One region of the Lysinibacillus sp. G4S2 genome, then DNA from elsewhere that is predicted to be linked to it. Evidence: a T-box and tRNA genes for the amino acid it is inferred to sense, from the RefSeq annotation. Region 1 holds a T-box; the other holds one or more tRNA genes.
The links. A T-box is a leader RNA that pairs with one kind of tRNA and senses whether it is charged. The one in region 1 lies ahead of tyrS (tyrosine--tRNA ligase), so its partner is inferred to be a tRNA-Tyr.
Positions count from the first base shown of each region.

Region 2: it has a tRNA-Tyr gene. The T-box ahead of tyrS (tyrosine--tRNA ligase) is inferred to sense a tRNA for this amino acid. The anticodon was not compared.

Region 1 covers NZ_JAUCFJ010000002.1:5,235,090-5,241,541, reverse strand. Annotated here, with positions in the region: gene QUF91_RS26730 (glycoside hydrolase family 10-like protein) at 1-707, shown strand, start outside; gene QUF91_RS26725 (S-layer homology domain-containing protein) at 805-900, shown strand; gene QUF91_RS26720 (GNAT family N-acetyltransferase) at 1,452-1,955, shown strand; gene QUF91_RS26715 (DUF7010 family protein) at 2,268-2,804, shown strand; T-box leader at 3,031-3,272, shown strand; gene tyrS (tyrosine--tRNA ligase) at 3,408-4,388, shown strand; gene tnpC (IS66 family transposase) at 4,474-6,045, opposite strand; gene tnpB (IS66 family insertion sequence element accessory protein TnpB) at 6,108-6,452, opposite strand, start outside.
Region 2 covers NZ_JAUCFJ010000002.1:5,373,498-5,379,949, forward strand. Annotated here, with positions in the region: gene QUF91_RS27445 (LysR family transcriptional regulator) at 90-974, shown strand; gene QUF91_RS27450 (LysR family transcriptional regulator) at 994-1,914, opposite strand; gene QUF91_RS27455 (coenzyme F420-0:L-glutamate ligase) at 2,045-3,235, shown strand; gene QUF91_RS27460 (hypothetical protein) at 3,288-3,437, shown strand; tRNA gene QUF91_RS27465 (tRNA-Tyr) at 3,611-3,683, opposite strand; gene QUF91_RS27470 (RNA ligase family protein) at 3,772-4,407, opposite strand; gene QUF91_RS27475 (AAA family ATPase) at 4,431-5,387, opposite strand; gene helD (RNA polymerase recycling motor HelD) at 5,996-6,452, shown strand, end outside.

The sequences.
Region 1 (6,452 bases):
ATGCTGATACAAGACAGTGGATTAAAGATGGAAGTATCGATTATATTGCTCCTCAAATCTATTGGTCCAGAAATCATAAAGCAGCAAATTACTCTGTTTTATTAGATTGGTGGGGAAGAGAAGTTCAAACGTACGCAAAAGTCCATCCTGTTAATCTATATATTGGCATGGCTAATCATAAAGTTGGAAATGATTCTGATACTGCATGGAATAATAAGACGGAACTTATCAGCCAAGTAATCGCCAACAGAGCAAATAAAAATGCTCAAGGACAAATGCATTTTTCTCTAAGAAGTATTAACAATAACGCTCTTGGATATGCTTCTTATCTAAATCAGCAACTATACAATTATAAAGCTTTAACACCTACAATTTATTGGAAAGACTCTGCAATACCTTTATGTCCAACTGATGTTAAATTGAGTAAAGAGTCTTTCGGCATGAAGCTTACTATTACAGATGAAAATAGTACTCAACCAAGGAAATATGTAATATACCGATTTGATGGAACAAAAGAAGGATCATATGAAGACGTTAAAAATATAGTAGACGTGGTTTATAACACACAAGGTAATACTATTTATGTAGATACTATTGCAAATAAAAGTAAAGTATACACATATGGTATAAAGTCTATATCTGCTACAGGTGTGGAAAGTAAAACTGCTTTTGTTCTAAAAGACGGAAAGCCTTACCAGCAGCAATAGAGCCAACACCTGAAGGGCCAGAGCAACCAGAAAAACCTGTAGATCCAAAGCCTAATATTACATTCAATGATATCTCCACGAAAACTGGGCTAAGGACATGATTGAAGACATCGCAGCTCGTGGTATTATCACAGGCTATCCAGACTGCACGTTTCGACCGAATGAACCAATTAAACGTAAGCATATTGCATGATTGCACGGACTTTAGAGCTAACACTTATACGAAAGGACGTATCATTTAGTGATGTATCAACGGATCATCCATACTATGAGGCAATTACAAGTTTACAATAGGCAGGTATTGTAAACGGTTCAAACGGGGCATTCAGTCCAGATGAATCGCTAACACGTGCACGAATGGAGGAAATACTTGAACTCGCATTTGGTATCCCACCAGCTGGGAATAGGGAAGGCCAACGAGTCTTATATAAGCCTTAGTGCTTTGTTTGACACCCTCTGGCCATGTTCCTCCATTAAAGGGCGCTTTAATGGAGGAAATATCATAGAAATGATCAAACTTTTTTATAAAAACCAAACTTAAATTTGCTAGAGAAGAATCCATTTTGATCAATCTTTTTTCAAAATGGATTCTTTTATTTATCGAACATGTTTATGAGGTGGTTTTAATCAAAAAATTTATTTCAAAGAAACACCAGCAACTTTAGATGATTTTCGCACCATCTTTTGCATAATTAAAAATATGAGTATTTCGAAAAAAGAAAAGGACAGGAGTTAAAATCAAATATGTTTGAGGATGCTAAAAAAATAGTTTTTAGGCCTTTAAAAAGTGATGATTATAAATTTGTTCTTCATTGGAGTATGGACGAAAAGTTTTGTGAAGCTAATGGGTGGGAAAAAAATCGGGATGAAGAAGAATTATATAATTGGTGGCAATGCTGTGTGAATATGGATCGTAAGGATTTTATTCGCTTAGGAATTGAATATGAGAAAAGATTAATTGGTTATGTAGATTTAGCAGAGATTCAAAATAGCCGTGCAGAAATAGGTATTGCTATTGGTGAAAGTCAGTTGTGGGGAAAGGGTATAGGAACTACCGTAACCCGAATGTTTATTAATTATGCGTTCGAGAAGTTTAGTATTACAAAATTTTATAGTGAAACACATGAAACTAATTATCGTTCAAGAAAAATGATGGACAAGTTAGGTTTTAAAGAAATTAGTAGAAACGGGAGCGAATTTTATTTAAACAAGGAAACACCTCTTATACAGTATAAATTGTATCTGTAGTTTTACTTAGGGGGCTATGTTAAATTATTGTATTTCTAAAAATATACAACTTGTATATAAGTTGATTGGAGTAAAGGTTAGACACCACTAGGTAAGCACCCAGTCGGAACGGAAATTAACCACACGTTATGGTGATGAGCCACGATACTATATCTCTTAAATTAAAGAAGTAAAAATGAGATTTAATCAACGGTATAACCATCTAGATGGATGAAATATCTTTGAATGGTAAAAATTAAAAAAAGTAATAGAAAATTATTCTAAAAAATGTTATATATTATATTGGAAACATATTAATAGGAGCTGAGTTTTTTGGAATTAAATACATCGAGAGATGATATAGCACTGCGAGGGAAGCGAGGTTTACATTTTATCCTTGCATCAATAATTATTTGGAGTTCAATTTTTATAATATGGTTGCTTCCGATAAATGATATATCAACTAGAAATTTATTAACATTTTGTTTTACTGCAGTACTTTTACCATTGGCTTTTCTAATTTCGAAATTAGTTAAGGCAGAATTTTCAACCAAAGATAACCCATTAAATAACTTAGGTATAATATTTTCCTGTAATCAAATTTTATATATTTTGATTGCTATATGGATTTATCAAGCAGTTCCTGAAAAATTAGTTATGATATTAGCTATAATATTTGGAGCGCACTTATTACCTTTTGGATGGTTATATAAATCTAATGCATATTATGTAATGGCTATAATCGTTTCTTTAACGTCTTTGATTATAGGAGTTAATTTTAGTCCAACAATATTGGCTCTTGTTATGATCTTTTTGGAGATTGTATTTTCAATATGGTTATATTTCGAAATGAAAAATGTTAAACAGTAGGATAGCTATAGTCCCAACAATAATTGGGAAAAAAATTTAAGCAACGCATTTTGATCTTTGTTCAAACTAGATGCCACCAGGAAAGCACCAAGTCGGTATGGAAATCAATCTGCGGTAGTTTAAAAATTAGGCAGAAAATTAATTTATTGACAATTTGAATAATAATACTATAATAATCAACAAGATTGCATAACGAAGAATTGTTGAAAACAATTTGGAGTATAAGAGTAAAGCGTTGAAGAGAACGAGTAATTTTAATGGAACTTACAGAAAGTAGCCGGTTGATGAGAGGCACAAGGAAAGTTAAAATGAATACATCTTGGAGCTGCGTACCGAACTTTAGTAGGCTACGACGGGTTTGCATCCGTAATCAATGCAAAGGTATCGCAATTTAGCCGTACCTATTGAGGAGAGTTATGTGAATGACTCTTAAATTAAGGTGGTAACACTTTCATACACGTCCTTTAGGTTAATTCCTAAAGGGCGTTTTTTTTATCTTCATTCAGCAGAAGAGCATCTGCTGAAATGAAGATAAAGCCTCAGGCAGATGTCACGGATTTTTGCTCTTGCAATATTAATTCAAAATTTAAGGAGTTGTATTGTATGTTTTTAAAACCAGAGGAACAATTAGAAATTATTCAAAAAGGTGTAGATAAGATTGTTAATGCAGAAGAGTTATTAGCAAAATTGGAGCATTCTTTTAAAGAACAAAAGCCTTTAACGATTAAGCTCGGTTTAGATCCTTCTGCACCAGACATTCATTTAGGGCATGCTGTTGTTCTACGAAAAATTAAACAAATGCAAGATTTAGGTCATCGTGTTGTAATTATTATCGGCGATTTTACAGGCCGTATAGGGGATCCAACGGGAAAGGCAAAAGGGCGCGTCGCACTAAGTGATGACATTGTAAAGGAAAATGCTAAAACATATTGTGAGCAAATTTTTAAAATTTTAGATAATGAAAAAACGACTGTACGTTTTAATAGTGAGTGGTTATCAAAATTAACATTTGAAGAAGTCATTAAATTAGCTGCGACCACTTCTGTAGCGCGTATTTTAGAACGTGATGATTTCCAAAAACGCTATAACAGTCAAGTGCCAATTGGTATTCATGAATTCTTCTATCCTTTGATGCAAGCGTATGATTCAGTCGAAATTTCTGCTGATATTGAATTAGGGGGTACCGATCAAACGTTTAATATTTTAATGGGGCGTACTTTACAAAAGCATTTAGGATACGAAAAACAAATTGCTATCTTCATGCCGTTATTAGAAGGCTTAGATGGTGTTGAAAAAATGAGCAAAAGCTTAGGGAATTATATTGGAGTAAATGAAGCACCAGAAGTAATGTTCAAAAAAGTAATGGAAGTACCTGATGCATTAATTATTAAATACTTTGAGCTAGCAACAGATGAGCATCCTAAAGTGATTGAGGAAGTGAAAAATCGATTATCAAAAGGTGAAAATCCTCGAGATATAAAACTAGAATTAGCAGAGATTATTACTACTTTATATTATGGTGAAGAAGCAACGAAGGGAGCGAAACAATATTTTGAAACAGCATTTCAAAAGAAACAAATGTAAGCCCGAATTCAAAAAAATATGCGCACCTCACGGCACGCACGACAAATGGCCAGCTTTCTGATGTTTTTTCAGATAGCTGGCTTTATTATGCACATGTAGCTTGAATCGACTCGGACCAAGGCATGTATTCTTGTAATAATTCTGGTTGTTGATGAATTGCGAGATTGGGTAAATCCGTCAAAAGCTTGACGAGGTATTTATAGAAATCTACACCATTCGCTTTTGCTGTTTCCGCTAGACTTAAGCAGATTGCATTGGCTTTTGCGCCCGCCTCACTGACAGAAAAGAGCCAGTTCTTCCTTCCTATCACGGTTGGACGGATCGCATTTTCGGCTGGATTATTATCGATTTCGATTTGCCCATTATACAAAAATGCTTTTAGTTCATTTCTTCTGTTCAACGTATACTCTGTTGCTGTGGCTAATGCGTTTTTGCCAAAGAATTGAGACTTTTCGAGCCAGTTAAAAAACTTCCGAATGACCCGTCTTGCGTAGCGCCATCTCATTTTTCGACGTTGCTTCGGCGGCAGCCCTTTGAATTTTTGCTCTAAAGCGTAGAGCTGATTACAGTAGGCCAAACCAATACGTCCGTTCTTGCTATCGACTTTTAACCAATAACGTCGAACGTGCGCCCAACAGTTGGCGAATGTGATGTTGGGTAACTTATCATAGGCAGAGTAGCCATCACAAATAATGGTGCCCTCAAAATTGGCCAAATATTCCTCCAATACCGTTCGACTTCGCGTTAACGCATGTTCAAATAGAATGATTACTGGCCCCTCAGTTGGGACTGTTCGGAATACCCAGTTATACGCGTTTGATTGTGCTCGCTTTCCATCAGAACGATTCAATACTTGGGCAACAGTTTCATCAATATGAAGTAGCGTTTTGACTGAAAGGACATTTTTCATCTCTTCATAAATTGGTAATAGCCACTCTTCTGCAACACGAATCACCCAATTCGAAAGATTTTTATCATTGGTGATTAAACCCGTACGTGCCCATTCTTTTACTTGGCGATAAAGTGGTAGGTAGAGTGAGAATTTATCATAGATGACTTTCGCCAACACCGTTGGCCCTGCGATGCTACGAGGAATCACTGCCATCGGCGCTTTCCCACGTTGAATAAACTGATTTTGTTCACGATCTTTTTTACATTGCTTACACTCATAGGCATGCTCAATATGCTGCACACGCACCAACTTGGCCGGAATAAACGCTGCTTCTTCACGGGTAATTGTGGAGCCGATTTCATGTAACTGACTTTGGCAACAGTCACATTGGAGATTTACTGGATGATGGTGAATTTCTTCCACTTCCACACCTTCTACGAATGAATCGTTACGCTTTTTCTTTTTATTTAAACGGGTCACTGTATACGTCACAGTTTCCGTGCTTTGTTCTTCTGTTTGCTCAGACCCATTAAAAGACGGATCATTATCGAATAACGAACATTGTCCATCTGGTGGTTGGTATTTTGACTTCTCCGAGCGCGAACCATAAATCATTTTGGTTAACTGGCGAACTTGTTCAGACAAGTATTTATTTTGGGCGAGTGACACGTCTAACTTTTTAGAAAGCTCTTCGTTTTGTTGCTTCATAACAGCGAGTTGCTCTTCTAATAAGTGAATTAATTTTTCTGTTGTTTCCATACTCATCTTGTTCACCACATTTCCGTTCAAATTATCTGCGGTTAATTATACCATTTAGAAAGTAGTGATTAAAAGACACCTTTTGCAGATTTCTGTATTGCCCTCGGTTGTTGAAGAGATAAACCTTCCAATAACCAACGCAATTCTTGTTGAGATAGATTTCGTACTTCCTTTTCATTTTTGGGCCATTGTAGCCTGCCATTGTCTAGACGTTTATAAAGTAGTGCAAAGCCGTCACCGTCAAAATAAAGACATTTATAGCGGTCCTTACTTATACCTGAAAATAAAAAAATCGAGTCACTATAAGGGTCCAGTTCAAACGAGTCCTGAACGAGGGTCGCTAGACCGTCAATCCCTTTACGCATGTCAGTTTTCCCGCAGACAATATAAATATTTTGCACGCGCGTAAAATC
Region 2 (6,452 bases), 140 kb from region 1:
TAATTATAACTTTATTAAAAAGTTAATCATTAGTAAAATACATATATATAATCGCAATGATTAATATTTCTAATAATAGGAGTGATGACATGCTATATGATGCTTTAAAAACATTCATTACACTAGTGGAAGTCAATAATTTTACGAAAGCATCCGAAATACTTCATATTTCACAGCCCAGTGTCAGCTTACACATAAAAAACTTAGAGCAGGAACTTCAAACGACGTTATTTATCCGATCTCCAAAGTCCGTACAAATTACACCAACTGGAGAAATTTTATATAAACGAGCTAAGCAAATGATGGCAATTGCAGAGGTAGCTAGGGAAGATATTCTAGCTTATCATCATGAAATTCAAGGTACACTTGTTATCGGCTCTAGTTTTACAATTGGCGAATATATATTGCCACCTATAATAGCGAGTCTGCAACAGCAATTCCCTCAGCTTGAGCTTCAAGTTATTATTGGCAATACGGAAGAAATCATTCAATATACAAAATTGTTACAGGTCGATATTGGCCTTATCGAAGGACAGTCAAACGACAATGAAGTTATTATTAAACCGTTTATGCAGGATGAGCTTTTTATTGTTAGTGCTAGCAGTCACCCTCTTGTAAAGAAGTCGACTATTACGGTTGCGGACTTACAGCAGCAAAATTGGGTTGCACGTGAAGAAGGCTCTGGCACTCGTTATTACTTAGATCATTTATTTAGAACAAATGGGCTCCAAGTGCGTTCACTTCTTACTATTAGTAGCAATCAAGGTGTGAAAGAGAGTGTTATACAAGGGCTTGGCCTTTCTCTACTGTCTGCCAGTGTTATTGAGCGTGAACTAAAAAATGGTGATATAAATATTTTGCCGCTTGAAGGACAGCAGTTTATGCGAACATTCTCTTATTTGTACTCACCTACGATGAAAAATAAACGCAATGTTGACACCCTCATAGAGGCGCTACTAAAAAAAAGAGCTTAGCGGATTTTAATCGCTAAGCTTACTTTATAGTTCTTAAATTTAGACGTTTACGCTCCTGCTTTTGCTCAATAATTTCTACAAATTTCAACGTTGCTCGAGATAAAGGTACACTTTTCAAATAACACATGCCAATGCTTCGTGCTGGTATACTTTCTGTTAATGTTAGCTCATAGAGAAGCCCTCGCTGCAAATAATCTTTAGAAAATTCTTTCGTCACACAAGCAATCCCTAAATTACTGCGTGCAAATTCTAACACAAGATCATGTGAACCAAGCTCGAACTCAGGTTCAATGTGGATTCCTCTTGCAAATAAATAATTTTCTACATACTTTCTTGAATTTGACTTTTTCTCTAAAAAAACAAGTGGAAACTTTAAAAGATCCTCTAAGCTTAAACTTTTTGACGCTAACGTTTTGTACTTCTCACCACATACAAAAATATCTTGTACCTCCGTGCAAGCGGTTAACTGTAATGCCTGATCTTCTATCGGAAAATTACAAAGCCCAATATCAACCTCACCGGATTTAATAAAGTTACAAATTTCCGAAGTCGTTCCATTTAGCATTTGTAATTTTATATTAGGATACATTGTATGAAACGCCTCTAGATAAGGCATTAAAAAGAAACGAGAAATAGTGTCCCCTACCCCAATTTTCAGCTGACCGGTTGTTAAATTTTTAAACTCTAGCAACTTCTCCTCACCAGCATCTAAAAGACCTAATGCTGAATTCGTATATTCATATAGAAGTCTACCCTCAGTCGTTAACGTTACCCCCTTAGGAGTACGATTAAAGAGACGTGTACCGAGCTCCTTTTCTAATTGCATCATGGCTTGGCTAACTGCTGGTTGAGTCATATATAAATCTCTAGCAGCGCTTGAAAAGCTATTATTTTTAGCAACAACAGTAAAAACACGATATAAATCTAATTTCCCTATCATATAAGCACTCCTTATAGCTATTATATGAACTATTAATTTTACTTATATCACTAAAGAGGCGTATAGTAAAATCATATTGGTTATATTTATTTAATTAACATACATTTACCATTTATGAGGAGAGATTATTTTGGAACGTGTAGTTGGTACAGTAGTAAGAGGTCTTCGTGGTCCAATTATTAACGAAGGCGATAATATTGAACAAATTGTTGTCGACACAGTATTAAACGCAGCAAAGATTGAAGGCTATTCAATTGAAGATCGTGACATCGTAACAGTAACAGAATCTGTCGTAGCGCGTGCACAAGGTAACTATGCATCAATCGATGACATCGCAACAGACGTAGCTGCTAAATTTGGTGACGATACTGTTGGTGTTATTTTCCCAATACTTAGCCGTAACCGTTTCGCTAACTGCTTACGTGGTATCGCTAAAGGCGTGAAGAAAGTCGTTCTTATGCTAAGCTATCCATCAGATGAGGTTGGTAATCACCTAGTTGATATCGATGAGCTAGATGTAAAAGGGATTAACCCTTGGACGGATACTTTAACTGAGGTTGAATTCCGTGAGCATTTTGGCTATAAAAAACACACATTTACAGGTGTAGATTATATTGAGTATTATAAAGAGTTAATCGAAGCTGAAGGCGCTGCTTGTGAAGTTATCTTTTCAAATAACCCAAGAACAATTTTAGACTATACGAAGAGTGTTTTAACGTGTGATATTCATACACGCTTACGTACAAAACGTATTTTAACGGCAAATGGCGCTGAAAAAGTATACAGTCTTGACAATATTTTATCTGTATCTAATAACGGTTCTGGCTTCAATGCGGAATATGGTCTACTTGGTTCAAATAAAGCAACTGAAGATAGTGTAAAATTATTCCCACACACTTGCCAACCAATTGTTGACGGCATCCAAGCAAAAATCAAAGAAGCTACTGGTAAAACAGTTGAAGTAATGGTTTACGGCGATGGCGCATTTAAAGATCCTGTAGGTAAAATTTGGGAGTTGGCAGACCCTGTCGTATCTCCTGCTTACACTGCTGGATTAGATGGCACACCAAACGAAGTAAAGCTGAAATATTTAGCAGATAACGATTTCGCAAATCTTCGTGGTGAAGAGTTAAAAGCAGCAATTTCTGAGTATATCCAAAACAAAGATGAAGATTTAACTGGGCAAATGGCCGCTCAAGGTACAACACCTCGTCGCTTAACAGACCTAATTGGTTCTCTTTCAGACTTAACTTCAGGTTCAGGTGACAAAGGAACACCAATGATTTATATTCAAGGTTATTTCGATAACTATACAAAATAAAAAGAGTATAAAGATGAACTCCCATTTTCGTTTGGGAGTTCTTTTTTTAATAGTGGATCTGCTTAAATATCGACGCTATATCAAAAACGCTACCCCATCCTTAAGTAACAGGTTCCCTTTTGAGGTGCAAACAGGGGAAAAGCATGTTAAAAAGCGGCTCATAGGACGCCCCCAGGAAGCTTTGCTCTGTGCGAAAGCGTAGCGACAGCAACAACAAATGTTTTCTGTAGCGAAAGCGAAGCGTCAGCTACAAAGCGCCCAGTCGGAACGGAAATCAACCACACGGTTTGGTGAAGAGCCAAAATTATAGAAAGATAGAAAAAAGCAGTAGTAATAAGGATCAAGCCCTTGTCACTACTGCTTTTCATTTATTTAGTGAGGATGACAGGAATCGAACCTGTTAAATCCCTATCCTATAAAGGGACATGCTACCACTACATCTTCCTCATATACATTATGTATTTTTAACCCCATTAAGAATTACATTTTTCTCAGTCCTTTTGCTTTATAGTAGATTAAATCTTTTCAAATAACACTTATTTCAATTGATTAGGCATCATTTCTTCATTTAACCAATGTTCACTTGTTCGAACATGATTCTTTCTAACAAATTTCCCTAGGTTATATTGAAAATCATCATAATGGAAAGCAGCCGCATTTCTAATAACATACCCTTCCTGCTCACCCCCAAGAAGTGATTTCCCTGTAAAAGTCTTCTTTATTTTTTCTTCATCGAAAATGCCTCGATATACTACAGGTACTGTTTCTATGCCCAGTTTAGCTGCATAGTCGACGGTTTCATCCCAGCTTAAACAAATATTTTTGTCATTCCAAATACTGAATAAATAAAAGTAACTAGTTAATTCATTGTAGTAAATGGAGTGCTTGGCATAAACGTTTTCACCACATAATCTCCAATCTTCTGGAATCTGAAATGCAAATGTAGCATGAAATGTTTTTACCCAATGCCTAGATGGATGATCTCCTGAATTTATGCTTCTAGCATGCATATAGTTGTGATAAAGTGTTGTTCCTTCACCATCCAATTTTTCGGTTACAACAACCTCTTTTCCAAGAAAATGATCCACATTTTTAGCAACCTTATCATCGTGTGTGTACCCTCTACTCCACGGCAAATGAAAGCTTCTTGGATATTTCATCAAATTGGTCATAATCTCACTTCCTTTGTTTATATCTATTTGGCAAATTGATCTGCCTCGCGAAAGAAATAAAGCTTTGTTAATAAGTCAGCATTTACTAAATGATAAATCTTACTTCCTCCCTTATCGCCCCCATATTGAATTAACATATGAAATTGCACTAAATTAACAACCTTTAAAACAAAGTCTTCTTCAAAGCCTAGCTCTAATAAAAAATGGCATACCATTTGAGCAGATACATTTTCATGTCCATAATACCCATATCTTTGTTGTAATTCTTTATATTTTTTACAAAATGGTTTGCCTACATCATGAAATAAAGCGGCAATTTGTAATGCTAGCTTGTCACTCTCCATATAGTATTCGTTCATATATTCATAAACAAAATACGTATGCTGACAAAGTAAAAATTGATGATATGGATTTTCTTGATTAAATTGATAAATCTCTTTAAATAGTTGGACTGATCTCAACTTTTGAAAAAGCTCATCATATGCGGGTTCGCTTTGGATTAGTGAAAGAAACTGCTCTTTCGAGATTTCATACGGACTCGATTCATGTACAATATGCACCTCATCAAATCCCTCCCCCAATATCGGAAACTCTAAATTCTTCCTCATTTTATCCATTATTATTAACGGAACTTTTCTCTTTCTTTGTTGATTTCTTGTTATACACAACGCATATGGTGTATCAAAATAATAGCATACAGTCTTCACATCGTCAGACAATTTACCCAATGCAAACATCCAACGTTCCCGTTCGATATTTGTCGCATCAACAATGACAGATTGACCTCTAGCCACAAATTCATTTAAACGTTCATACAAAACACGAAATACTATTCGTGATTTCTGTCTTGCAACGTCACCAAATAACTCTTGACGTATAGCATCACTTGAAAGAACAACTGCATTTTCGCTTTTGGCTAGTCTCTTAACAAACGTGCTCTTGCCGCTTCCAGGTAACCCAACTGTAAATATCACCTTCATTTTTTCACCCCCTTTCAAGTGTCTATATCATTTATAGAAACCTATTCTTTAGTTAGCAATTAACTTCTACCCTTCTTTCTTTATCAAAAATTAACCATCGTCTCAATTAAAGTATAGAGATTAATTTTTGATGGTTAAAATGATAACGAAGTCACACAGGGATAATCACCATAACGTGGTGTTGATTTTCGTTTCAACAGGGCGCTTTCCCGGGAGCGTCCCATGAGCCCTCTTAGGTCTACACTACGTAGGTCACGAAGGCGTTATCACAAGACATGATGTTTCAGCCTTCGTTCCTCTACCAACTAGCTCCAGGTTCTCATCTGTGACGCCGATCCCCAAGGAGTCGACTGCCCGAACACCAAAATATAGGTGACCGTCCATAAAAAGGAACATTCTTCAAAAGGGAAAAATTAGGATATAAAAAGGACTGCTCCAACTTTTCCGGAACAGTCTTTTTATTAAAAATTTGATTTTCCCTTATAATTTTATTATATCATAAATTTCCCATAATTACTAGACTATACTTCTTTCTGAACTGGCTGTATGATAAATTTCTCGATTCAAAAACCATACAAATAATTATATGGAGAGGACTGTGAGTAACGTTGGAAAAGCAATATGAATGGACAGAAGAAAAACAATATCTTGTTCTTTGTTTAAACACAGTTGGTCACAAAAAAGAGGAATTAATACGAAAAGGAGAAGATTTTAGAGACAATGTTTTAACGTTAAGGAAAACCTTTTGGGACGACGTCAGAGTGAATTTAGATACGCCAGAGGACCTAGACGAGACCTATTATGCTATCAAACAACAGGCAGAGCTCCTTTCTGATTCCGAGCATGCTCAGCAACGTGCCATCAAGGATGTAAAAATTTACTATCGTTTACAGCAATCACCCTATTTTGCTCGTATTGATTTTTTACAGGATGGTCATAACGAACCTTTAAAGATTTATATCGGTGTCACAACCTTAATGGATGAAGAGAATGAAAACATATTAATTTATGATTGGCGAGCCCCTATATCAAGTATGTATTATGATTATACGTCTGGCCCAGCTA